DNA from 4 places in the Franconibacter pulveris genome. Region 1 is predicted to be linked to each of the others. Evidence: predicted binding sites of a transcription regulator. Region 1 holds the regulator's gene; each other region holds the start of a gene.

Region 1 (5,791 bases):
AGCAGCACCGTCGCTAACATCACGCTGGTGGTGGAAAGCAGCGGCGCGGCGACCAGCCAGGAAACCAGCAGACTGGCGATAAAACAGAGCCCCAGTTGCAGCGTATTCTGCAACGCCGCCGCGCGACCGGTAGCCTGTGGGAACGGCTGTAGCGCCGCCGCCACGACAATCGGATAGATAGCGCCATTCGCCATCGCCATCAGGCAGAAGGGAATGAGCAGCATCGTCAGAGTCGCGTTTTCATACAACCCCACCGCCCAGGTCGCCGCCACGCTCAGGGCAAACGCTATCAGCAGCCAGGGCAGCAGCCGCGCGCCCGGCAAGCGTTGCAGCGCAGCGCGGCAGCCATAGCCGCCGATAAGAAAGGCAATCGTCTGCGGCACATAACTTAAGCCAATTACAGCAGGGCTGTAGCCCATTTCACTAAGAATAAAGGGTGAGCCGGTCAGCCAGGCGAAAAAGCTGGCGGAGCAGGCGGCGTAGATAAGCACATTGCCGCGATAAGCGGATGAGCGCAGCAGGGTGCCAAAGCGGATTTTTTCCGCCTGCGGCTCAGCATGAGGTTTTACTCGCGGCTGCAGGCGCAGTGCTGGCAACATCAGCAGCAGCGTCACGGCGAACAGTACGACGAAAATGGCCCGCCATTCGAAATGGTTCAGCAGCCAACTGCCCAGCAGCGGCGCCAGAGCCGGAGAAAGCCCCACCAGCGGCATAATCGTCGCGAAAATACGATTAACGCGGTGCGCCGGGTAGTAATCCGTGACCAGCGCCTGCCAGATAACCGCGGCGGCGCACACGCCTACCGCCTGCACGAAGCGCAACGCCAGCAGCGCCGCCGCGTTTTCCACCCACAGCATACCTATGCAGCCGACGGCGAAAATGGCGAGGCCCGTCAGCAGAACGGGACGACGGCCAAAGCGGTCTGAAAGCGGTCCCCAGATCAGCTGCGCCACGGCGAAACCCGCCAGAAACAGGCTCAGGGAGGCGCTGATTGCCGCCGCCTGCGTTTGCAGATCCTGCTGAATAGCGGCGAAAGCGGGCAGATACATATCGGTCGCCAGAAAGCCGAGCACGCTAAGCCCGGCCAGCCAGACAAGAAAAATTTTCGAGGGTTGCATAAGTTCCTCTTATGACGCTTTAACGAAGACCGCGAGTGTAAAGAGTGCAGCCTGCAATGTGAAACGCTAATATTTGGCGATTGCATTCAAAAATTTTGCAGGCATAACATGTGGTCCGAATATTCTCTGGAAGTGGTTGATGCGGTTGCTCGCAGCGGGAGTTTCAGCGCGGCGGCGCAGGAGCTGCACCGCGTGCCCTCAGCCGTGAGCTATACGGTGCGGCAACTGGAGGAATGGCTGGCGGTGCCACTCTTCGAGCGCCGCCATCGTGACGTAGTGCTCACGCCCGCCGGCGCCTGGTTTTTAAAAGAAGGGCGCTCTGTTATCAAAAAAATGATGATCACGCGTCAGCAGTGCCAGCAAATAGCCAACGGCTGGCGCGGGCAGCTTTCTATCGCTGTCGATAACATTGTCCGCCCCGAACGCACCCGCCAGCTGGTGCTGGATTTCTATCGGCATTTTAATGATGTCGAACTGAAAATTTCGCAGGAGGTTTTCAACGGCGTCTGGGACGCGCTGGCGGATGAACGCGTGGAGGTGGCGATTGGCGCGACGCAGGCGATTCCGGTAGGCGGCCGCTACGCGTTTCGGGATATGGGCATGTTGAGCTGGCATTGCGTGGTGGCAAGCCAGCACCCCCTTGCGCAACAGAACGCGCCGCTTAGCGACGACCAGCTGCGCGAATGGCCCTCGCTGGTGCTGGAGGATACGTCGCGTTCGCTGCCCAAGCGCATTACCTGGCTGCTGGATAACCAGCGTCGGGTGATTGTGCCGGACTGGCCTTCGGCGGCGGATTGCCTGAGCGCGGGTCTGTGCGTCGGCATGGTGCCTTCGCATTTCGCGCGCCCGTGGCTTAAGCGCGGCGAGTGGCGAGCGCTGACGCTGGAAAACCCGTTCCCGGACGCTGCCTGCTGCCTGACGTGGCGGCAAAACGACGCCTCGCCAGCGTTGCAGTGGCTACTGGCGTATCTGGGAGACAGCGAGACGTTGAATCGGGAGTGGTTGCGGGAGCCGGATTAGCCGGCCCCCGAAGGGATCAGCGGCGATAGTCGCGGAACGGACCGTCCGCCACGGAGCGGCGTTCAATCAGACGCGGATGCACTTCAATGGTCTGCGACTCTTCACGCTTGTTGACAATACGGTCCAGCAGCATGTTGAACGCCGTCTGGCCGAGGGTCTCTTTCGGCTGGTGAATAGTGGTCAGCGCCGGGCTGAAATAGCGGGCGTTGCGCACGTTGTCATAGCCAATAATAGAAATATCGTGCGGTACGCGCAGCCCCATCTCGTCGGCGGCGCAAATCGCGCCCATCGCCATGATATCGCCGCCGCAAAAGACTGCGGTGGGGCGGTGCGGCTGCGAAAGCATCTGCTGCATGGCGCGATAGCCCGATTCCGGCTCGAAGTCGCCCTGGACAATCCAGTTTTCCGGCATCGAGATCATCGCTTCCTTCAGCGCCTTCATAAAGCCCGCCAGGCGGCCTGCGCCGGTGTTGCGCTCAAGCGGTCCCGGGATAACGCCGATTTCGCGATGGCCGCGTTCGATTAAATAGCGCCCGGCGATGTATCCGCCCTGGAAGGCGTTATCGACTACCGAGTCGGTGAAGTCCGCTTTCGCCTCGCCCCAGTCCATCACCACCATAGGAATGTGACGGTACTCTTCCAGCATGCTGAGCAGCGATTGCGGGTATTCGGAGCACATCACCAGCAGACCGTCGACGCGCTTTTGCGCCATCATCGACAGGTAAGCGCGCTGTTTTTCCAGGTTGTTATGGGCGTTGCCAAGAATCAGCGTGTAACCCTTGGCGAAACAGCTGTTTTCCACCGCTTCGATGATCTCTGCGAAATAGGGCGCTTCGCTGCTGGTGGCGAGCAGACCGATGGATTTGGTGTGGTTAACCTTAAGACTGCGCGCCACGGCGCTCGGCGAGTAGTGCAGTTCTTTAATGGCCGCCCATACCGCGTTGCGCGTCTCTTCCGCGACAAAACGGGTTTTGTTAATTACATGTGATACGGTTGTAGTGGAAACGTTTGCTCGCTTCGCGACGTCTTTAATTGTTGCCATTAGTTGTCACTCCAGACCATGCCCTAACTTCCTGAAAAAACGTTGGTTAAACGTTTGCCTACGCTACCCCCTTGCGGCAACGAAAACGTTGCATCAGGCCGGGAAAAGCCAGTTCGGCTGGAAGGAGAGGGGGGTAATGGCCGGTACATAATAAATTAGCCGAGAATTTTGGCCGATCTTGCGCAAAAGGGGAAGAGGGAAAACGCATATCAGACTAAATCAAAGAGGATTTTTGCGTCCGACTATGTAAAAATGAAGCGCACCCGCTTTTTGTAGGGTTAAAAAGGAGAACAAATGAGTACCGAACTGAAATTTTCGCTAGTCACCACCGTCGTTGTGCTGGGTCTGATTGTGGCTTCGGCGCTGACGGCGGTAATGCACTGATTCGCTTGCCGGGAGAGGGGTTAACTTTCCCTCTCCTCATCATTTTTCCTTATAAATCCCCACGTTGTCCTTTCTTTTATTGCCCGTTCGGGTAATCATTAGCAAATAACAAAAAAGCTACACCCTTAACAAAATCGCAAATATCTTTTGCGATTCTTGTGACTTCTGTCCCAAAGCTATATCTGACATGCTGATTGGCATTCCGTTCTTGTCAGTTGCGCAACAGCCGCTGACGCTCTCTCGTTTTGTCTGGAGTTTTGCATGAGAGTTAATTTTCCTTTACTGGCGCTGGCGATTGGCGCTTTTGGTATCGGCACCACCGAGTTCTCGCCGATGGGGTTGCTGCCGGTTATCGCGAAAGGCGTTGATGTGTCTATACCCGCCGCCGGCATGTTGATTAGCGCCTATGCGATAGGGGTGATGGTTGGCGCGCCGTTGATGACGCTGCTGCTTTCGCACCGCTCGCGCCGCAACGCGCTTATCTTCCTGATGGCGATTTTTACCGTCGGCAACGTCCTCTCGGCCATTTCGCCGGATTACGGCACGCTGTTGGCGTCGCGCATCCTCACCAGCCTCAACCATGGCGCTTTCTTTGGGCTGGGTTCCGTCGTGGCGGCAAGCGTGGTGCCGAAACATAAGCAAGCGAGCGCGGTGGCGACCATGTTTATGGGATTGACTATCGCCAACATCGGCGGCGTGCCTGCGGCGACCTGGCTTGGCGAAGTTATCGGCTGGCGCATGTCATTCCTGGCGACGGCCGGGCTGGGCGTCGTCTCTATGATAAGCCTCTTTTTCTCCTTGCCGAAAGGCAGCGCGGGCGAGCGCCCCGATGTTAAGAGCGAACTGGCCGTGCTGATGCGCCCGCAGGTGGTCAGCGCGTTGCTGACGACGGTGCTTGGCGCCGGCGCGATGTTTACGCTTTACACCTATATTGCGCCAGTGCTGCATAAAGTGACCGACGCTACGCCTGCATTTATTACCGGCATGCTGGTGCTGATTGGCGTAGGCTTCTCAATTGGCAACTACCTTGGCGGGCGTCTGGCGGATCGTTCGGTGAACGGCACGCTTAAAGGATTCCTGCTGCTGCTGATTGTGATTATGGCCGCTATCCCGCTGCTGGCGCGCAGCGAGGTGGGCGCAGCGGTAAGCATGGTTATCTGGGGGGCGGCGACCTTTGCCGTAGTGCCGCCGTTGCAGATGCGCGTAATGCGCGTGGCGAGCGAAGCGCCGGGCCTTTCTTCTTCGGTGAACATCGGCGCGTTTAACCTCGGCAACGCGCTGGGCGCGGCGGCAGGCGGCGCGGTTATCCAGGCGGGTCTTGGCTACAGCGTTGTACCGCTAATGGGGGCGATTATCGCCGCGCTGGGACTGCTGCTGGTCCTTTTCTCCTCACGGCGCAATGCTGAAAAAGCCTTCGCGGCGGAATAAATAAAAAAGGGAAGCGCAGGCTTCCCTTTTTTTGTGCTTAAAATTCAGCGGATGGTACGCGGCGTCATCACCCGACGCGCGCCAACATAGTGACGCTGCCAGTAATCTTCGCTCAGTGAAGTTATCTGAATATCCCGACCGCTGCGCGGAGACTGGATAAACTTGCCGTTGCCGACATAAACGCCCACGTGATCGGCGGTGCCGCGCCCCTGAGTGCGGAAGAAGACCAGATCGCCGCTCTCCAGCTCGCCTCGGTCAACCGGGGCGGCGTCGCGCAGGTGGTACATCTCATTAGCGGTACGCGGAATGCGGAACTTCACCAAATCTTTATAGGCGTAGTAGATAAGCCCGCTGCAATCGAAGCCGGTGCGCGGCGAGGAGCCGCCCCAGCGGTAAGGCTTGCCTATCTGGCCCATTAGCTTGGTAAGCGCCGTTTTTTGCGCTTTCTGCACGCGAAGCTTATGCGCTGCGGCGATGGTAGTCGGCTGGTCCGATTTAACTTTCACACAGCGTTTTTTATGGCCTTTGCGTTTGGTGCACTGCTCGGTGTAGGCCAGCGTCTGCGCTTTTTTGCCTTTCAGCGTTAAGTCAGAAGAGGAGATTTTACCGCGCCGCGCAAGTGTTTTGCCGGATGCTGACGCTTTGATTTTTTTGCTGGAAGAAGAGGCGACGCGCTTAGTGGAAGTTTTGCCTGAGGATTTTTGCTTGCTGGTGGTCTTAATCTGGCTGCTTTTCTTCTTAGTTTTAGCGCTGTGCGCCTTTTGAATAGCCGACGGACGCGCGTTTTCTGAAGCGTGCG
Region 2 (5,791 bases), 1.5 Mb from region 1:
GTTTTTTCCGCCACGGTCGGCAAATGCAGCACGCGCTTCACCGCCTCTTCAAGCGTGATATCGCCGCGATCCAGCGCTTCGCCTTTCGCCTGCATGCGCTCAACGTTGCGGGTCATTTTCGGCGTCTTGCCCAGCAGCACGTCGAGCGGCATATCGATAGGCTGGTTGTCGAAGTGACGGTCGTTCAGCGTCAGATGCAGCTCCTCGGTCGCTTCACCAATCACTGCGTAAGGGGCGCGTTCACGACGGCAGAGTTCGTCAAACAGCGCGAGCTGCTCCGGCGCCACCGCCAGCACGTAACGCTCCTGGGATTCGTTACACCAGACTTCCAGCGGGCTCATGCCCGGCTCGTCGTTTAAAATGTCGCGCAGCTCGAAACGACCGCCGCGACCGCCGTCGCTCACCAGTTCCGGCATGGCGTTGGAAAGACCGCCCGCGCCGACATCGTGAATAAAGAGAATGGGGTTAGCGTCGCCAAGCTGCCAGCAACGGTCAATCACCTCCTGGCAACGACGCTCCATTTCCGGGTTGTCGCGCTGCACGGAGGCGAAATCGAGGTCAGCGTCCGACTGGCCGGAAGCCATCGACGACGCCGCGCCGCCGCCAAGGCCGATGTTCATCGCCGGGCCGCCGAGCACAATTAGCTTCGCGCCAGGCGGAATTTCGCCTTTTTTTACGTGCTCGCCGCGGATGTTGCCAATGCCGCCCGCCAGCATGATCGGCTTATGATAGCCGCGCAGCTCTTCGCCGTTGTGGCTGGTCACTCTCTCTTCATAGGTGCGGAAGTAGCCGTTGAGCGCAGGACGGCCGAATTCATTGTTGAACGCCGCGCCGCCAAGCGGCCCTTCGGTCATGATGTCGAGGGCGTTAACAATACGATCCGGCTTGCCGAAATCTTCTTCCCACGGCTGTTCAAAGCCCGGGATGCGCAGGTTAGAAACTGAGAAGCCCACCAGCCCCGCTTTCGGCTTCGCGCCGCGCCCGGTGGCGCCTTCGTCACGGATTTCGCCGCCGGAGCCGGTCGCCGCGCCCGGCCACGGAGAGATAGCGGTCGGGTGGTTGTGGGTTTCCACCTTCATCAGGATATGCGCTTTTTCCTGATGATAGTCATAACGGCCTTTGTCGTGGTCGGCAAAGAAACGTCCCACCGCAGACCCTTCCATCACCGCCGCGTTGTCTTTATAGGCGGAGAGCACGAATTCCGGCGTCTTCTCGAAGGTGTTTTTAATCATTTTGAACAGCGACTTCGGCTGCTGCTCGCCATCAATCACCCAGTCGGCGTTGAAGATTTTGTGACGGCAGTGCTCGGAGTTGGCCTGGGCGAACATATAGAGTTCGATATCGTTCGGGTTGCGCCCAAGTTTTGTGAAAGCGTCAAACAGGTAATCAATCTCATCTTCCGCCAGCGCGAGGCCCAGCCGCAGGTTGGCTTCCACCAGCGCGCCGCGCCCCTGGGCCAGCAGGTCGACGCTCTGTACCGGCGCCGGTTCGTGGTGAGAAAAGAGCGCCTGCGCCGCTTCCAGCGAGTCGAAGACGGTTTCCATCATGCGATCGTGCAGCTCGTCGGCGACGGCCTGCCACTGCGTGGCGGTTAAGCCAGAAGCGTCAACATACCAGGCCACGCCGCGCTCCAGGCGTTTTACCTGGTCCAGCGCGCAGTTGTGCGCGATATCGGTCGCTTTAGAAGACCAGGGGGAGATGGTGCCCGGGCGCGGCGTCACCAGCATCAGGCGGCCCGTCGGGGCATGGCTGCTGAGGCTCGGGCCATATTGCAACAACCGCTCAAGGCGGGCGCGCTCTTCGGCGCCAAGCGGGGCGTCGAGGTCAGCAAAATGGACATACTCGGCGTAAATGTCGCTTACCGGAAGGTGTGCATCTTTGAAACGAGCCAGCAGTTTGTTAATACGAAATGCCGACAGAGCGGGCGAACCACGCAGAATTTCCATCATCAAGTCTCTCGTCTTCGAAGCGCCAGTGGGCACTTCAGTGGGCGCAAGGGGGAAAACGGGCGTCATTATAGAGAATCCCCGGCCCCGACGAAACCGTTTGCGTAGAAATAAAATCAGGCTTTTTTCCCATTGATTGCCCTGCCGTATCGCTCTAATTAGTTGCTATACATCGCTTTGTTACGCAAAATGCCGCTCAGTGTTCACCCCTTATAAGCGGTTTAATAACGATATTTTGCTGAGATCTGAGGCTGCGCAGAGAATTAACTAATTGAAAAAATTAAAGATTAATTATCTGCTCATCGGCATCGTTACTTTGCTGCTGGCAGTGGCGTTATGGCCATCCATCCCCTGGTTCGGTAAAACCGACAATCGCATCGCAGCGATTCAGTCGCGCGGCGTGCTGCGCGTAAGCACCGTTGTCACCCCACTGACCTACAATCGCCAGGACGATAAAGTCTGGGGTCTGGATTACGAGCTTGCCAGCGCGTTCGCCGATTACCTGGGCGTGAAGCTTCAGGTTACCGTGCGCCAGAACATCAACCAGCTGTTCGACGACCTCGACAGCCAGCGCGCCGACATTCTTGCCGCCGGCCTGGTCTCCAACAGCCAGCGCAGCCAGAACTATCAGGCGGGCCCAACCTATTACTCCGTATCTCAACAGCTGGTTTACCGCATGGGTAAACCTCGCCCGCGCACGCTGGCGGGTTTGACCGAAGCGCAGCTGACGCTTGCGCCCGGCCACGTGGCGGCGGACGACCTGCTCAACCTGAAAGCGAAAAAATACCCGGATCTGAACTGGAAAGTGGACGACAAGCGCAACAGCGGCGAGCTTTTACAGCAGGTTGCGCAAGGTAATCTTGATTACACCATCGCCGATTCGGTCGCCATCAGCCTGTTCCAGCGCGTACATCCGCAACTCGCCGTCGCGCTCGACATCACCGACGAGCAGCCGGTGACCTGGTTTAGCCAGCGCAGCAGCGATAACTCCCTTTCCGCCGCGCTGCTCGATTTCTTTAACCGCATTAACGAAGACGGCACGCTGGCGCGTCTTGAAGAGAAATACCTCGGCCACGGCGAAGGGTTTGACTATGTTGATACCCGCACTTTCCTGCGCGCTATAGACAATATTCTGCCGGAGCTGCAGCCGCTGTTTGAAAAATATTCGGGCGAAATTGACTGGCGGCTGCTGGCGGCTATTTCGTGGCAGGAGTCGCACTGGGATACCCAGGCGACCTCACCGACCGGCGTGCGCGGGCTGATGATGCTCACCCGCAACACCGCCCAGAGCCTGGGGCTGACCGACCGGCTGGATGCGGAGCAGAGCATCAGCGGCGGCGCGCGTTACTTGCAGGAGATGATGGCGAAAGTGCCGCAGAGCGTGCCGGAGGAGGAGCGGATTTGGTTTGCGCTTACCGCGTATAACATCGGCTACGCCCATATGCTGGACGCCCGGGCGCTGACGGCGAAGCAGAAAGGCAACCCCGATAGCTGGGCCGATGTGAAGCAGCGTTTGCCGCTGCTGAGCCAGAAGCCATGGTACAGCAAAACCACTTACGGTTACGCGCGCGGCCATGAGGCTTACGCCTACGTGGAGAATATCCGTAAGTACCAGATTAGCCTGATGGGCTATTTGCAGGAGAAGGAGAAGCAGGCGGCGAAAGCGCAGGCAGAGGCGAAGTCGCAAGCCGAAGCGGAGCTGTCGACAATGCAGGCCTCCCTCGCCGCCACGCCGCTATCCTCTTTCATTCCGCTTTACGGGCAGCTTCCTTTAACGCCTTTTTTTCGAGGCGACGCTGGCGAAAAAAATCGCTCAGCAGAGCAGAGCATTCTGGTGCAAGCACCCCTTCAATAACCTGCACCTGGTGGTTCATGCCAGGGTGGCCTGTGACATCCATTAGCGAGCCTACCGCGCCGGTCTTGGCGTCGCGCGCGCCAAACACCAGCGTGCCGATGCGCCCATGCACCATCGCGCCCGCGCACATGACGCACGGCTCCAGCGTGACATAGAGCGTCGTCTCCAGCAGACGATAGTTCTGCAGCACCAGTCCGCCCTGGCGCAGCGCCATGATTTCGGCATGCGCGGTAGGGTCGTGACGACCAATCGGGCGGTTCCATCCCTCGCCAATCACCTGGTTATTGTGTACCAGCACAGCGCCTACCGGCACTTCGCCCTCTTCCCATGCGCGCTTTGCAAGCGTCAGGGCGTGGCGCATCCAGTATTCATGATTCAGTTCGCTGTCCGACACGGTGTTCTCCGGGGAAATAAGGCGGGCGGCATTATACACACCGTTTCCAGGTTGCAAAACGCGCCTTATTCCAGCTGCTGGAGCTGCCCCTGCGGGGTAACGCGCCAGCGGTGCTGGCAGAAGTAGAGCAGCGGGTTATCCTGCTTGCTGTCGCTGTAACCACTGTAAAGACGCAGCGGCGTGCCGATCTGCTGTTCCAGCTGCGCCACTTTCTCATGACCCAGGCAGCGCAGCGTCAGCACCCAGCCGCCGTAGCCACGCTTCATCTGGCTGGCGATGACGTTGACGCGCGGCAGCCAGGGGGTATCGAAATAGACCCGTTGCACAAGGGATTGCGGCGAGCCGGTAATCAGCCAGACATCGGCATCGGTGCTGGAGAGATAACCGGTGAGGCGCTCATGCACCACGGGAAAGGTGGTCACGTGGCCGCGAAACCAGGTCGCGAACTCCGCCTCCAGCTGTTTTAACCGCGCCTCGCTGTGGCCAAAGGTGCAGCCCCACAGCAGGAGGCTCATCGGCCAGCGAGCGGCGCGGCCTTTTATCAACAGCGCGCCGCCGATAACCGGCAAAAGAGGGATTACCAATAGCAGATTGAGCGGCTGACGACGCAGAAGATAGCGAAGAAAGGCGCCGAACATATCCTGCTGATGCAGCGTGCCGTCCAGATCGAAAAAAACTACCCGTCGCTCGTTACTGGTCAAACTCTACTCCTCTGGATCGTGAAAGCCCATCAGCCAGGTAAACAGGAAACCTGCGATTACCGCTACAAGATAGCCTAACAGATAGAGCATGACTTTTCCGGTCACGATAGTTAATGCCAGCGGCAAACCGGAGATGCCGAAAGTGATAACGGTCGCGACTTTGAAGTAGCTGATAAGCGCGCCGCCCACCGCGCCGCCGAGGCAGGCGGCGATAAACGGCTTGCCGAGCGGCAGCGTGACGCCAAAAATCAGCGGCTCGCCGATGCCGAGCAGCCCTACCGGCAACGCGCCCTTGATGACCTTTTTAAGCCGCGCGTTGCGGGTTTTTAACAGCACGGCGATGGCCGCGCCTATCTGTCCGACACCCGCCATCGCAAGGATGGGAAAAAGCGCGTTATAGCCGTGCGCCTGCACCAGCTCGACGTGGATAGGCACCAGCCCCTGATGCAGCCCCGTCAGCACCAGCGGCAAAAAGCTTCCCGCCAGCACCGCCCCTACCAGCAAACCGCCTTTGTCGATGGCGAGCGACGCGCCATGGGCGATGGATTCTGAAATCCAGCCGCCGAGCGGCTGCAGCGCCACGATAGCCAGCGTGCCGGTGACCAGCGTGGTGATAAGCGGGTTGAGGATAAGCTCCAGCGAACCTGGCAGCCAGGCGCGCAGCCGCTTTTCAATCCAGCACATCAGCGCCACCACCAACAGCACGGCGATAACGCCGCCCCGCCCCGGCTGCAGCGCTTCGCCGAACAGCGTTATCTGCGCCAGTTGCGGGCTGGAGAGGATGCCAGCCATCACGCCGCCCATCGCCACCGACCCGCCAAACACCTTCGCGGTGTTCACCCCCACCAGAATATTCATGATGGCGAACACCGCGCTGCCGAAAATGGCCAGCAGT
Region 3 (5,791 bases), 770 kb from region 1:
TGGAGAGCCTGGTCAGCCAGCCGTTCTTTATGACGCACGCGTCTATTCCTCTTGAGCAACGGCTCGCCAACAACATTACGCCGCAGCTGATCCGCCTTTCAGTGGGCATTGAAGATGCCGATGATTTAATTGCCGATTTAGTGCAGGCGCTGGGGGAATAAGCAGCTTTGGCAAAATGCGGGTAAGCGCAGCGCCGTCAGGCGTCGGGGTTAAAAAAAGCGGGCTTTGCGGCCCGCTTTTATTCAACCCAGCTTCATCTGCGCCCAGGCGATGCCGCTGGCGTATTCCGGCGGTAGCAACGGCACCAGTGCTTCCAGGGTGGCGCAGAGCCGCGCCGTGTCGCTGTCGTTCAGGTTCAGGTGGCCCACTTTACGGCCCGGGCGCACCTCTTTGTCGTACCAGTGCAGGTGAACCAGCGGCAGCTTCAGCCAGTCGTAGTTAAGGTCGGTGCCGATCAGGTTCACCATCACCGAAGGGCTGTTGACCACCGGCTGCGGCAGCGGTAAATCCACCACGGCGCGCAGGTGCAGCTCAAACTGGCTGATGGAGGCGCCGTTCTGCGTCCAGTGGCCGCTGTTGTGAACACGCGGCGCCAGCTCGTTAATCAGCAGGCCGGCAGGCGTCACGAAGCACTCCATCGCCATCACGCCCACATAGTTCAGCTCCTGCATAATGGCGCAGAGCATCGTTTCCGCCTGCGCCTGCTGCTCTACGCTTGCCTGCGGGAAGGCGACGCTGGTGCGCAGAATGCCTTCCTGATGCAGGTTATGGGTCAGCGGATAAAAGACCGTGTCGCCATTGTGGCCGCGGGCGCCAACCAGCGATACTTCGCCCGTGAAGTTAATGCCTTGTTCAACGATGCATTCGCCGTAGCAGTCGTCTGGCAGTTGCGCGGTTTCATCAGCGCGCAAACGCCACTGGCCGCGCCCGTCATAGCCGCCGACGCGGCGCTTAACTATCGCCAGTTCGCCAAGACGGTCAAACACCGCCGGCCATTCGCTTTTCTGCGACAGCAACTGCCAGGGCGCGGTGGCCAGGTTCAGCTTGTCGAAAAGCTGCTTTTGCGTCAGGCGGTCGGCAATAATCGGGAAGACGTCGCGGTTAACAAACGCCGGATGACGCGCCAGCTCGCGGGTAAGGGCAGTCTCCGGCCAGCGCTCAATTTCCGCGGTGATCACGCTCTGGCTGAAAGGCACCGCCTGCGGTTCAGCGTCCAGCCCCACGGGCCAGACCGAAATGCCCAGCGGCTCGCCCGCCTGGCGCAGCATACGGCCAAGCTGGCCGTTGCCGAGAACGCAAACCTGTTTCATGCCGCACCTCGCGGGTCCGGGTTTTCCAGCACTTCATCCGTCTGCTGCTGACGCCAGGCGCTGAGGCGGTTTAACAGCGCCGCGTCGTGCTGCGCCAGAATTTGCGCCGCCAGCAAGGCGGCATTGGCCGCGCCCGCTTTGCCAATGGCGAGCGTGCCCACCGGAATGCCGCGCGGCATCTGCACGATGGAGTAGAGGCTGTCGACGCCGCTCAGGGCCGCGCTCTGCACCGGCACGCCCAGTACCGGCACCAGGGTTTTCGCCGCAATCATACCAGGCAGATGCGCAGCACCCCCCGCGCCCGCGATAATCACCTGAAAGCCGTTCACCTGAGCCGCTTCGGCGAAGCTGAACAGCTTGTCCGGCGTGCGGTGGGCGGAAACCACTTCTACATGGTGGGGAACGTCGAGGGCATCAAGAATTTCAGCGGCGAACTGCATGGTGGCCCAGTCACTTTTCGAACCCATGACAATGGCGATACGCGCCGGATGGTTGCCTGAAGACATACGTCTAAAAACTCCTGTGGGGTGTGCGGACAAAACAACGAGTCGTCGTTACGAGGAGTGCGAGAATAGCACGGTTTTACGGCAAGGAAAACGGTTGCGCGGCTGTCTCGGCGGCAAAAATGGCATGCAGAAGTTAAAACGGAAAGGCGATAAGTTCGATGTTTTCGGCGGTGACTTTGATCATGGAGCCTTGCGTATGCCAGGCGCCTAAAACGTAGCGAAAGGCGGGCTCGCCGTTAGCCGTCAGCGCGTGAACGGCGGGGCGGTGCGTGTGGCCGTGTATCAGGTGCTGGACGCGGTGGCGCTCAAGGGTGTCGGCTACCGCTTGCGGGTTCACATCCATGATAGCCATATCTTTGACGCTGTTGGCGGATTGACTGCCGGCGCGCATTTTTGCGGCGATACGCTTACGTATAAACAGCGGCAGGGCGAGAAACAGGGTTTGCAGCCAGGGCTGATGCACTTTGGCGCGAAATGCCTGATAGCCCACATCGTCGGTGCAGAGGGTGTCGCCATGCATAATAAGCACGCGTTTGCCGTACAGGTTGAGGACTTTTTCTTCCGGCAGAAGCTGCATGCCGCTTTCCCTGGCGAAGCGCTTGCCCAGCAGGAAATCCCGGTTGCCGTGAATGAAATAACAGGGGACGCCGCTTTCAACCAGTGTGCGAATGGCGGCGGCGATTTGCGCGTGCAGCGGGTTCGGGTCGTCGTCGCCAATCCAGGCTTCAAACAGGTCGCCGAGAATGTAAAGCGCATCGGCCTGCCGCGCTTCGCCTGCCAGAAAACGCAGAAAACCGGCGGTTATCGCCGGTTCTTCTGTGCACAGATGAAGATCTGCGATAAAGAGTGTGGCCACGATTACTCGCTGACGGTCACGCGCTCGATTACCACGTCTTCTTTCGGTACGTCCTGGTGCATGCCGCTGCGGCCGGTCGCCACGCCTTTGATTTTGTCGACCACGTCCATGCCTTCCACCACTTCGGCGAATACGCAGTAGCCCCAACCCTGCAGGCTTTCGCCGCTGAAGTTCAGGAAGTCGTTATCCACTACGTTGATGAAGAACTGCGCGGTAGCGGAGTGCGGCGCCTGAGTACGGGCCATCGCCAGCGTACCACGGGTATTTTTCAGACCGTTGTTCGCTTCGTTTTTGATAGCGTCTTTGGTCGCTTTTTGCTTCATGCCCGGCTCAAAACCGCCGCCCTGGATCATAAAGCCGTTAATCACACGGTGGAAAATGGTGTTGTCGTAAAAACCTTCGCGGCAGTAGTCCAGGAAGTTCTTAACAGTTTCCGGCGCCTTATCGTCAAAAGTTTTGATAACGATATCGCCGTGATTGGTGTGAAAAGTAACCATGCTTGCATCCTGTTCTGTGTAGTAGTGCTGAAGCCTGCTGCGCAGGCGACGTCAGGCTGTTGTTATAGCATAACTTGCAGGTAGCGATCACCTTGCAAAGTGTGCTCCTTCCGGTTTGAATTATGAGGTAACATAGCGCTTTTCGTCTTTACCACACACTGATACGGAATCTCCTGATGTTAAAAATCTTCAACACAATGAGTCGCCAAAAAGAGGAATTCAAACCTATCCATGCCGGAGAAGTCGGCATGTATGTGTGTGGCATTACCGTTTACGATCTCTGTCATATCGGCCATGGCCGTACGTTTGTCGCTTTCGACGTCGTGGCGCGCTACCTGCGTTTCCTTGGCTATAACCTCAAGTACGTGCGTAACATTACCGATATCGACGATAAAATCATCAAACGAGCGAATGAAAATGGCGAAAATTTTGTCGCGCTGGTGGACCGCATGGTCGCCGAGATGCACAAAGATTTCGATGCGCTGAATCTCCTGCGCCCGAACAGCGAGCCGCGCGCCACGCAGCATATTCCTGAAATTATCGAGCTTGTGGAGCAGTTGATCGCCCGCGAACACGCCTATGTGGCGGAGAATGGCGACGTCATGTTCTCCGTGCCGACCGACCCGAACTACGGCGCGCTTTCTCGTCAGGATCTGGAGCAGTTGCAGGCGGGCGCGCGCGTTGAGGTGGCGGACGTGAAGCGCAACCCGATGGACTTCGTGCTGTGGAAGATGTCCAAGCCGGGCGAGCCGAGCTGGCCGTCGCCGTGGGGCGAAGGGCGTCCGGGCTGGCATATTGAGTGCTCCGCCATGAACTGCAAGCAGCTCGGCAGCCATTTCGATATTCACGGCGGCGGTTCAGACCTGATGTTCCCGCACCATGAAAACGAAATCGCGCAGTCGACCTGCGCCCATGACGGCGAGTATGTGAACTACTGGATGCACTCCGGCATGGTGATGGTGGATCGCGAGAAGATGTCGAAATCCCTCGGCAATTTCTTTACCGTGCGCGACGTGCTGAAGTATTACGACGCCGAGACTATCCGCTATTTCCTGATGTCCGGCCACTACCGCAGCCAGCTGAACTACAGCGAAGAGAACTTAAAGCAGGCGCGCGCCTCGCTGGAGCGTCTCTACACCGCCTTGCGCGGCACTGAACGTCTGGACGAACCGGGCGGCGAGTCTTTCTTTGCGGGCGGCGACGCCTTTGAAACACGCTTTCGTGAGGCGATGGATGACGATTTCAATACCCCGGAAGCCTACTCGGTGCTGTTCGACATGGCGCGCGAAGTGAATCGCCTGAAAGCGGAAGACAAAACGGCGGCGAATCATCTTGCGGCGCATTTGCGTAAACTTGCCGCCGTGCTGGGTCTGCTGGAGCAGGACCCGGAGCAGTTCCTGCAAAGCGGCGCGCAGGCGGACGACGCTGAGGTGGCGGAAATAGAAGCGTTGATCCAAAAGCGTCTGGAAGCGCGTAAGTCGAAAGACTGGGCGGCGGCGGACGCGGCGCGTGACCGCTTAAACGAGATGGGCATCGTGCTGGAAGACGGACCGCAGGGCACCACCTGGCGACGTAAATAAGAAAAAGCGGCGAAAGCCGCTTTTTTATGCGCGGCGTAAAAAGGTCATGCTCTGTTTACTGAGCGCTTACTCGGTCCGGCAGGGCTGGCTTGTCCGCTCAACACTTTTTCTTTATACCATTCTGACGGCGTTTGTTTCTTCATTCAGGCGGAGCCGCGCACCACCAACTGACCCGAGAGCGTAATGCGCTGCGCCGCCAGCTCCGGCTCACGAATCTTGCGAACCATCAGCGAGGCTGCCTGGCGTCCGGTTTCATCGCTTGCGGAGGAGACATAGGTGAAAGAGGGCGAGGTGAGGTTTACGTGCATCATGTCTTCAAATCCCGCCAGCGACACCTGCTGGGTCAGGAACACATCTTTGCCAACGGTGCGCCCGACCTGCTGGATCCCGTCGATACAGCCGATAATGGCGTTCGGCGAGTGGCAGAGCAGGGCGGTAATTTTATTGTTTGCTTCCAGCAAATGCCGCGTGGCGAGGCTTGCGGCATGGGTTTCATCGGCGCAGGCTGGGGCAAACTCTTCACGCCACGGCATACCGTACTGCTTCAACGCCGCCTGGTAGCCGAGCAGCCGCTGCTGGCGTATCAGGCAATCTTTACCGCCGCCGATATAAGCGATATTGCGATGGCCGCGCTCAATCAGATAGCGGGTAACGAGACCGCCCGCCTGGCGATTATCTCGCATGACCAGGTCGCGCGCGCTTTGCAGCGGCGACTGTGAAATCGCCACCAGCGGCAGCGGGCAGTTTTCAATCACTTCAGGCAGGGTGTCGCGGGTGGCATTCGCCGCCAGATAGATAACGCCCGCCACGCCCTGTCGCGTAAAAGAGAGCAGGCACTGTTCAAGCCGCTGCGGGTTGTCTGAGGGCTGCGTAAGAAAAACCATAAAGCCTTGCGCTTCCAGCGCCTGCACCACGCTTGCCGTCACGCGAGTCGAAAAAGCATCATTAAAGTCATGCACAATCAGGCCAATCAGATTCGAGGTGCTGGCGCGCAGGTTCGCCGCCGCTACGTTGTGGACGTAACCGAGCTCCTCAATGGCGG
Region 4 (5,791 bases), 1.5 Mb from region 1:
ACAGGTGCCAGGGCTGCGACTGCAGGCGAATTTTCACCGTAACCTTGTCTTCACCTACGTGGTCAAGCAGCGCTTCGAGCTTGTTAAACGCTTTGACTGAAAAAGGACAGGTTGGCTCAAGGAAGACTTCAAATATGCGAGGGCCGTGGCCCCACTCCAGCGGCGCACCGTGCAGTGTCGTTGTTGCGTTCATGCGAACTCCTGTTTGCAGAAGGACGGGTTTGTGTGTCAGCACCTTACCACGTAACCGTCGGGTTAACCTGCCCTCTTTGACCTTGCACGTTGCATTCGCATAAAAAAAGCCCTGTGCTAAGCAGGGCGTTTTTATCAGAAGGCGACCCAGTCGTCGGCGCGCTTCACGCCAGTCGCCGCGACGGGGGCTGGCTTAACGGCGGGCGTTGGCGCGCTTTGCGCGGTTTTCTGCTCACCAGATGAGAGGCGGAACTTACGCACCGCGCTTTGCAGCTCGTCCGTCTGTCGCTCCAGCGCGGCGGCGGCGGCGGAGACCTGCTCCACCAGCGAGGCGTTCTGCTGCGTTACGCTATCCATCTGGGCGATGGCCGTACCGACCTGCGAAATCCCTTTGCTCTGCTCTTCCGAGGCGGAGGCTATCTGCTTCATGATGGTGCTGACATTGTTCACCGCGTTCAGGATCTCCGTCATCGTCGCGCCCGCTTCATTCACCAGACGAGAACCCTCTTCCACGCGGCCGACGGAATCGGCAATCAGCGTTTCAATCTCTTTCGCCGCTCCGGCGCTGCGGCTGGCGAGATTACGCACTTCGCCCGCCACGACAGCGAAGCCCCGACCCTGCTCGCCCGCGCGCGCCGCTTCCACCGCCGCGTTCAGCGCCAGAATGTTGGTCTGAAAAGCGATGCTGTTGATGACGCTGGTGATATCCGCAATTTTCTTCGAGCTGCCGGAAATGCCTTCCATGGTGCTCACTACGCTCCCGACCAGCGTGCCGCCTTTGCTGGCGGTGGTCGAGGCGGTCTGTGCAAGATCGCTTGCCTGGCGAGCGTTATCGGCGTTGAGTTTTACCGTAGCGGTGAGCTGTTCCATGCTGGCGGCTGTCTCTTCAAGCGCCGAGGCCTGCTCTTCAGTACGCGAAGAGAGATCGTTATTGCCCGCTGAAATCTCCGCCGCGCCGCGCCAGATATTCTCGCTGCCGCTGCGAATGGCGCTTACCGCCTCGCGCAGGCTGTCCTGCATCGCCGTTAACAGCGGCACAAGCTTGCCTATGCAGTTGCGGCCCATATCCTGCACCGGCTGGCTGAGATCGCCTTCGGCAATCAGACGGAAATGATGGCGAATGCGATCGAGCGGCTTCACCAGCATGACAACCAGATAGCGGTCGGTCAGCAGCAGCAACAGCAGGCCGATAATCACCGCGACGATAATAATGGCTTTCGTCATCTGAGTGAGTGAATCCACCCGCACGCGCGCCTCGTCAAGCCTGGCGCTGGCCGTGGCGGTGAACTTTTCCGCCGCCGCGCCGAAAGCCCGGCTCAACGCTGGCGTGACGTTATTGGCCTGCGCGCGATACTGCTCAAGCGTGCCTTCCCGCGCGAGCTTCATTTGCGGCGCTACCCCTTCGTCCAGCAGTTTCTGCCAGTTATTGATGGTCTGCTGCGAGACGGCGACATCCATCGGTCCGGGGGAGAGACGTTTAAACGTCTCAAGCTGCTTCGTCATCCCCTCCAGCGCCTGTTGCGCCGGGGCGAAAGCGCTGGCATCGGGCGAGCCGCCAGCGGCTTTGGTTTCCATTACGCGGGAAAGCCGCGTGACAAAGCGAAAATACTGGTCGTTGCCTTTGCTGAGCACGCTCATCTGCGTCACCAGTTCACGGTCTACCTCGTTACCCTTGCCAAGTTGCGAAAGCGAGTAGGCGCTGTAGAGACCGACGCCCAGCCATAGCAGGCAGAACAATCCCAGCACGGCGAGCATGACTGAACGTATCGAAAAATTTTTGAGCAAACCCATAATCAATTCCCTGCCTGAAAGGAGTGTGGCCCGAAGGCCTTCCACCCGGTTATCGGCAGGGAGACGGGAACTTGTAACGATTTGTTATCGAATTGTGGTCTGACTTCTGGTCTGGTCATGTTCCTGAAAAACCGCTTTTGCGGTAAACATCGCATTTAGCGCCGCTGGAAACCCGGCGTAAAGCGACATCTGGATGATAACCTCAATCAATTCTTCCCGCGTGCAGCCCACGTTGAGCGCGGCGTGAAGATGCACCGCCAGCTGCGGCTGCGCGTGGCCAAGTGCGGTAAGCGCGGCGACGGTGGCAAGCTCCCGGCTTTTTAGATCCAGCCCCGGGCGGCTGTAAACATCGCCAAAGCCGTATTCAATAACGTAACGGCCCAGATCCGGCGCGATGTCGGCCAGCGCGGCAATGACCTTTTCTCCTGCGGCGCCGTCGATTTCCGTCAGGCGCGCCAGGCCCGTTTCATAACGTGATGCAGTCATGTTGTTCTCCTCATGGTGTTGATGAGAACAACGGTAAACCTTCGAGTAAACTCCAGGTCAAGCGCGGTTTTTTACAAGCTCCCGGTCATACCAGGCCATCTTTTCCTTCAGCCGTTCCAGATGAATGACCTGCTCAGCCAGTCGCCGCTCCAGCCTTTCGGCATGCTCCGCCAGCAAGGCGCGACGCTCGGCGGCGGTACTCTCGCCCAGGCTTCGCAACGCGGCATAGCGCAGGATCTCCTCAAGCGGCATATCCGTCGCTTTGAGCCGTCGGATAAACGCCGCCCAGTCGATATCGCTCTGGCGATAGTCGCGGTGGCCCGCCGCGTTGCGCCCCGGAACCAGCAATCCCAGCTTTTCATAGTAGCGCAGCGTATACGCCGTAAGGCCGGTGAGTTCAGCAAACGCCTGTATCCGCATATCGCCTCCAGACCAATAAAAAAGGCCGCACAAGGCGGCCTCTGTTTTGCAATAACGCTTATGCGTAAACCGGGAAGCGCGCGCAGATATCCAGCACTTTCTGCTTGATGCGTTCAATCAGCGCTTCGTCGTTGATATTGTCCAGCACGTCGCACATCCAGCCAGCCAGCTCCTGCACTTCCGCTTCTTTGAAGCCGCGACGGGTTACCGCCGGAGAACCGATACGGATACCGGAAGTCACAAACGGGCTCTTCGGATCGTTCGGCACGCTGTTTTTGTTAACGGTGATGTTGGCGCGGCCGAGGGCGGCGTCCGCCTCTTTACCGGTCAGGTTCTTATCAACCAGATCCAGCAGGAACAGGTGGTTTTCAGTACCGCCAGACACCACTTTGTAGCCACGGTTCAGGAACACTTCCACCATCGCTTTGGCGTTTTTCGCAACCTGCTGCTGGTAGGTTTTGAACTCCGGCTCCATCGCTTCTTTCAGCGCCACCGCTTTCGCCGCGATAACGTGCATCAGCGGGCCGCCCTGCGCGCTCGGGAACACCGCAGAGTTCAGTTTTTTGTACAGCTCTTCGCTGCCGCCTTTGGCGAGGATCAGACCGCCGCGCGGGCCCGCCAGCGTTTTGTGTGTGGTAGTGGTCACAACGTGAGCATGCGGAACCGGGTTCGGGTATACGCCTGCGGCAATGAGGCCCGCCACGTGCGCCATGTCAACGAACAGGTAAGCGCCGATGCTGTCGGCGATTTCACGCATTTTCGCCCAGTCAACGATACCGGAGTAAGCGGAGAAGCCACCGATGATCATCTTCGGCTTGTGCTCTTTAGCCTGCTTCGCCATGTCTTCGTAGTCGATTTTACCGGACTCATCGATACCGTAAGGAATGATGTTGTAGAGCTTGCCGGAGAAGTTAACCGGAGAGCCGTGCGTCAGGTGGCCGCCCTGCGCCAGGTTCATACCCAGCACGGTATCGCCCGGTTGCAGCAGCGCGGTGTATACCGCGAAGTTCGCCTGCGAGCCGGAGTGCGGCTGGACGTTGGCGTAGTCTGCGCCAAAGAGTTCTTTCGCGCGGTCGATAGCCAGCTGCTCAACGATGTCGACATATTCGCAGCCGCCGTAGTAGCGCTTGCCCGGATAGCCTTCGGCATATTTGTTGGTCAGCTGAGAGCCCTGAGCCTGCATTACGCGCGGGCTGGTGTAGTTTTCGGAGGCGATCAGTTCAATGTGCTCTTCCTGACGTACTTTCTCTTGCTCCATCGCCTGCCAAAGTTCGGCATCATAATCGGCAATGTTCATTTCACGCTTTAACATCCGCATCTCCTGACTCAGCTAACGGTAAATTTACTGCATTTTGAAGGGCCCTTGCAGGCAACGCGCAACAGTGTAAACCGCCTGACCGGTATTGACAAAGATTTTTACGCAAACGTTTGGCTTGGCGCGGGACAAGGCCCTGCCGCGCTTTAGTCAAGCCAGTGAATCACGATTTCTTTTCAGCTTTGTGATGCAGATTTCTCATCTTCCCGCCCCGTTTCGCCTGTCACGGGAAAAACCCTTTACAAGACAGGGAGACCTTTTATAAGATGTATTTAAAATACAACTTATAGATGTTTCTCTTTGTTAAGGAAGCTGCCATGCTTGATGCACAAACCATCGCCGTTGTGAAATCCACTATCCCCCTGCTCGCCGCTACCGGCCCGAAACTCACCGCCCACTTTTACGACCGGATGTTTACCTATAACCCGGAATTAAAAGAGATTTTCAACATGAGCAACCAGCGCAACGGCGACCAGCGCGAAGCGCTGTTCAACGCCATCTGCGCTTACGCTACTCACATTGAAAACCTCGCGGCGCTGCTGCCGGCGGTGGAAAAAATCGCCCAGAAGCACACCAGCTTTCAGATTAAACCTGAACAGTACAATATTGTCGGCGGTCATCTGCTCGCCACGCTGGATGAGATGTTCAGCCCGGGCCAGGAAGTGCTGGACGCCTGGGGCAAAGCGTACGGTGTGTTAGCCCAGGTGTTTATCAACCGCGAAGCGCAGATTTATCAGGACAACGCGGCGAAAACCGGCGGCTGGGAAGGCACCCGCGCGTTTCGCATCGTAGAGAGAAAACCGCAAAGCGCCATTATCACAAGTTTTGAATTTGAACCGGTGGACGGCCAGCTGGTGGCGGATTATCTGCCGGGCCAGTATGTAGGGGTGTGGATCAAACCCGAGGGGTTCATGCATCAGGAGATTCGCCAGTACTCGCTCACACGCAAGCCAAATGGCAAAACTTACCGCATTGCGGTCAAGCGCGAGGGCGAAGGTCAGGTTTCTAACTGGTTGCATAACGCAGCGAAAGTGGGCGATGTAGTGCAGCTTGCCGCGCCAGCAGGCGATTTCTCTATGCAGGTTGCGCCGACCACCCCGGTCACGTTGATTTCCGCAGGCGTAGGCCAGACGCCGATGCTGGCGATGCTTGATACCCTTTCCCAGGCAAAACACCCGGCGCAGGTAAACTGGTTCCACGCAGCGGAACAGGGTGATGTGCATGCGTTCGCCGACGAAGTGGCGCGGCTTGGCGCCGAACTGCCACGATTTACCCGCCATATCTGGTACCGTTCGCCTTCTGAGGCAGACCGCGAGGCGGCGCGCTTTCAGAGCGAAGGGCTGATGGAGCTTGGTCTGCACGAAGGGCATTTCAGCGCGCCAGAAATGCAGTTTTACCTTTGCGGCCCGGTGGCGTTTATGCAATTCGCCGCGCAGCAGCTGGTGGCGCTGGGCGTAAGCAGCGAGCGCATTCACTACGAGTGTTTTGGGCCGCATAAGGTGCTTTAACGCAATGCGGCGGGTAGCGTTTCGCTTACCCGCCGTTGAGCGTGGCGGAAATGCGCGGGGGGTGAATCCCGCTCTCTCG

Evidence for each region. The regulator PurR, encoded in region 1, represses purine synthesis genes. The targets are predictions, from matches to a motif close to CANGCAAACGTTTGCNTG.
Region 2: purL (phosphoribosylformylglycinamidine synthase) is a predicted target of PurR. The motif match lies at 2,036-2,053, and genes of this name have one in related genera.
Region 3: purE (5-(carboxyamino)imidazole ribonucleotide mutase) is a predicted target of PurR. The motif match lies at 1,900-1,917, and genes of this name have one in related genera.
Region 4: glyA (serine hydroxymethyltransferase) is a predicted target of PurR. The motif match lies at 4,307-4,324, and genes of this name have one in related genera.

The regions. Positions count from the first base shown of each region.
Region 1 is NZ_CM165555.1:2,025,118-2,030,908, forward strand. Features, by position in the region: gene punC (purine nucleoside transporter PunC) at 1-1,118, opposite strand, end outside; gene punR (DNA-binding transcriptional activator PunR) at 1,227-2,138, shown strand; gene purR (HTH-type transcriptional repressor PurR) at 2,155-3,180, opposite strand; gene cydH (cytochrome bd-I oxidase subunit CydH) at 3,475-3,564, shown strand; gene ACU4F7_RS09655 (MFS transporter) at 3,826-4,992, shown strand; gene ACU4F7_RS09660 (C40 family peptidase) at 5,037-5,791, opposite strand, start outside.
Region 2 is NZ_CM165555.1:3,569,195-3,574,985, forward strand. Features, by position in the region: gene purL (phosphoribosylformylglycinamidine synthase) at 1-1,949, opposite strand, end outside; gene mltF (membrane-bound lytic murein transglycosylase MltF) at 2,218-3,801, shown strand; gene tadA (tRNA adenosine(34) deaminase TadA) at 3,692-4,195, opposite strand; gene yfhb (phosphatidylglycerophosphatase C) at 4,261-4,896, opposite strand; gene ACU4F7_RS16855 (PTS transporter subunit EIIC) at 4,900-5,791, opposite strand, start outside.
Region 3 is NZ_CM165555.1:1,254,785-1,260,575, forward strand. Features, by position in the region: gene ACU4F7_RS05950 (trans-sulfuration enzyme family protein) at 1-161, shown strand, start outside; gene purK (5-(carboxyamino)imidazole ribonucleotide synthase) at 243-1,310, opposite strand; gene purE (5-(carboxyamino)imidazole ribonucleotide mutase) at 1,307-1,816, opposite strand; gene lpxH (UDP-2,3-diacylglucosamine diphosphatase) at 1,950-2,672, opposite strand; gene ppiB (peptidylprolyl isomerase B) at 2,675-3,169, opposite strand; gene cysS (cysteine--tRNA ligase) at 3,346-4,749, shown strand; gene malI (Mal regulon transcriptional regulator MalI) at 4,893-5,791, opposite strand, start outside.
Region 4 is NZ_CM165555.1:3,556,861-3,562,651, forward strand. Features, by position in the region: gene ACU4F7_RS16785 (DsbA family protein) at 1-193, opposite strand, end outside; gene ACU4F7_RS16790 (methyl-accepting chemotaxis protein) at 328-1,983, opposite strand; gene ACU4F7_RS16795 (carboxymuconolactone decarboxylase family protein) at 2,068-2,469, opposite strand; gene ACU4F7_RS16800 (MerR family transcriptional regulator) at 2,527-2,889, opposite strand; gene glyA (serine hydroxymethyltransferase) at 2,948-4,201, opposite strand; gene hmpA (NO-inducible flavohemoprotein) at 4,522-5,712, shown strand.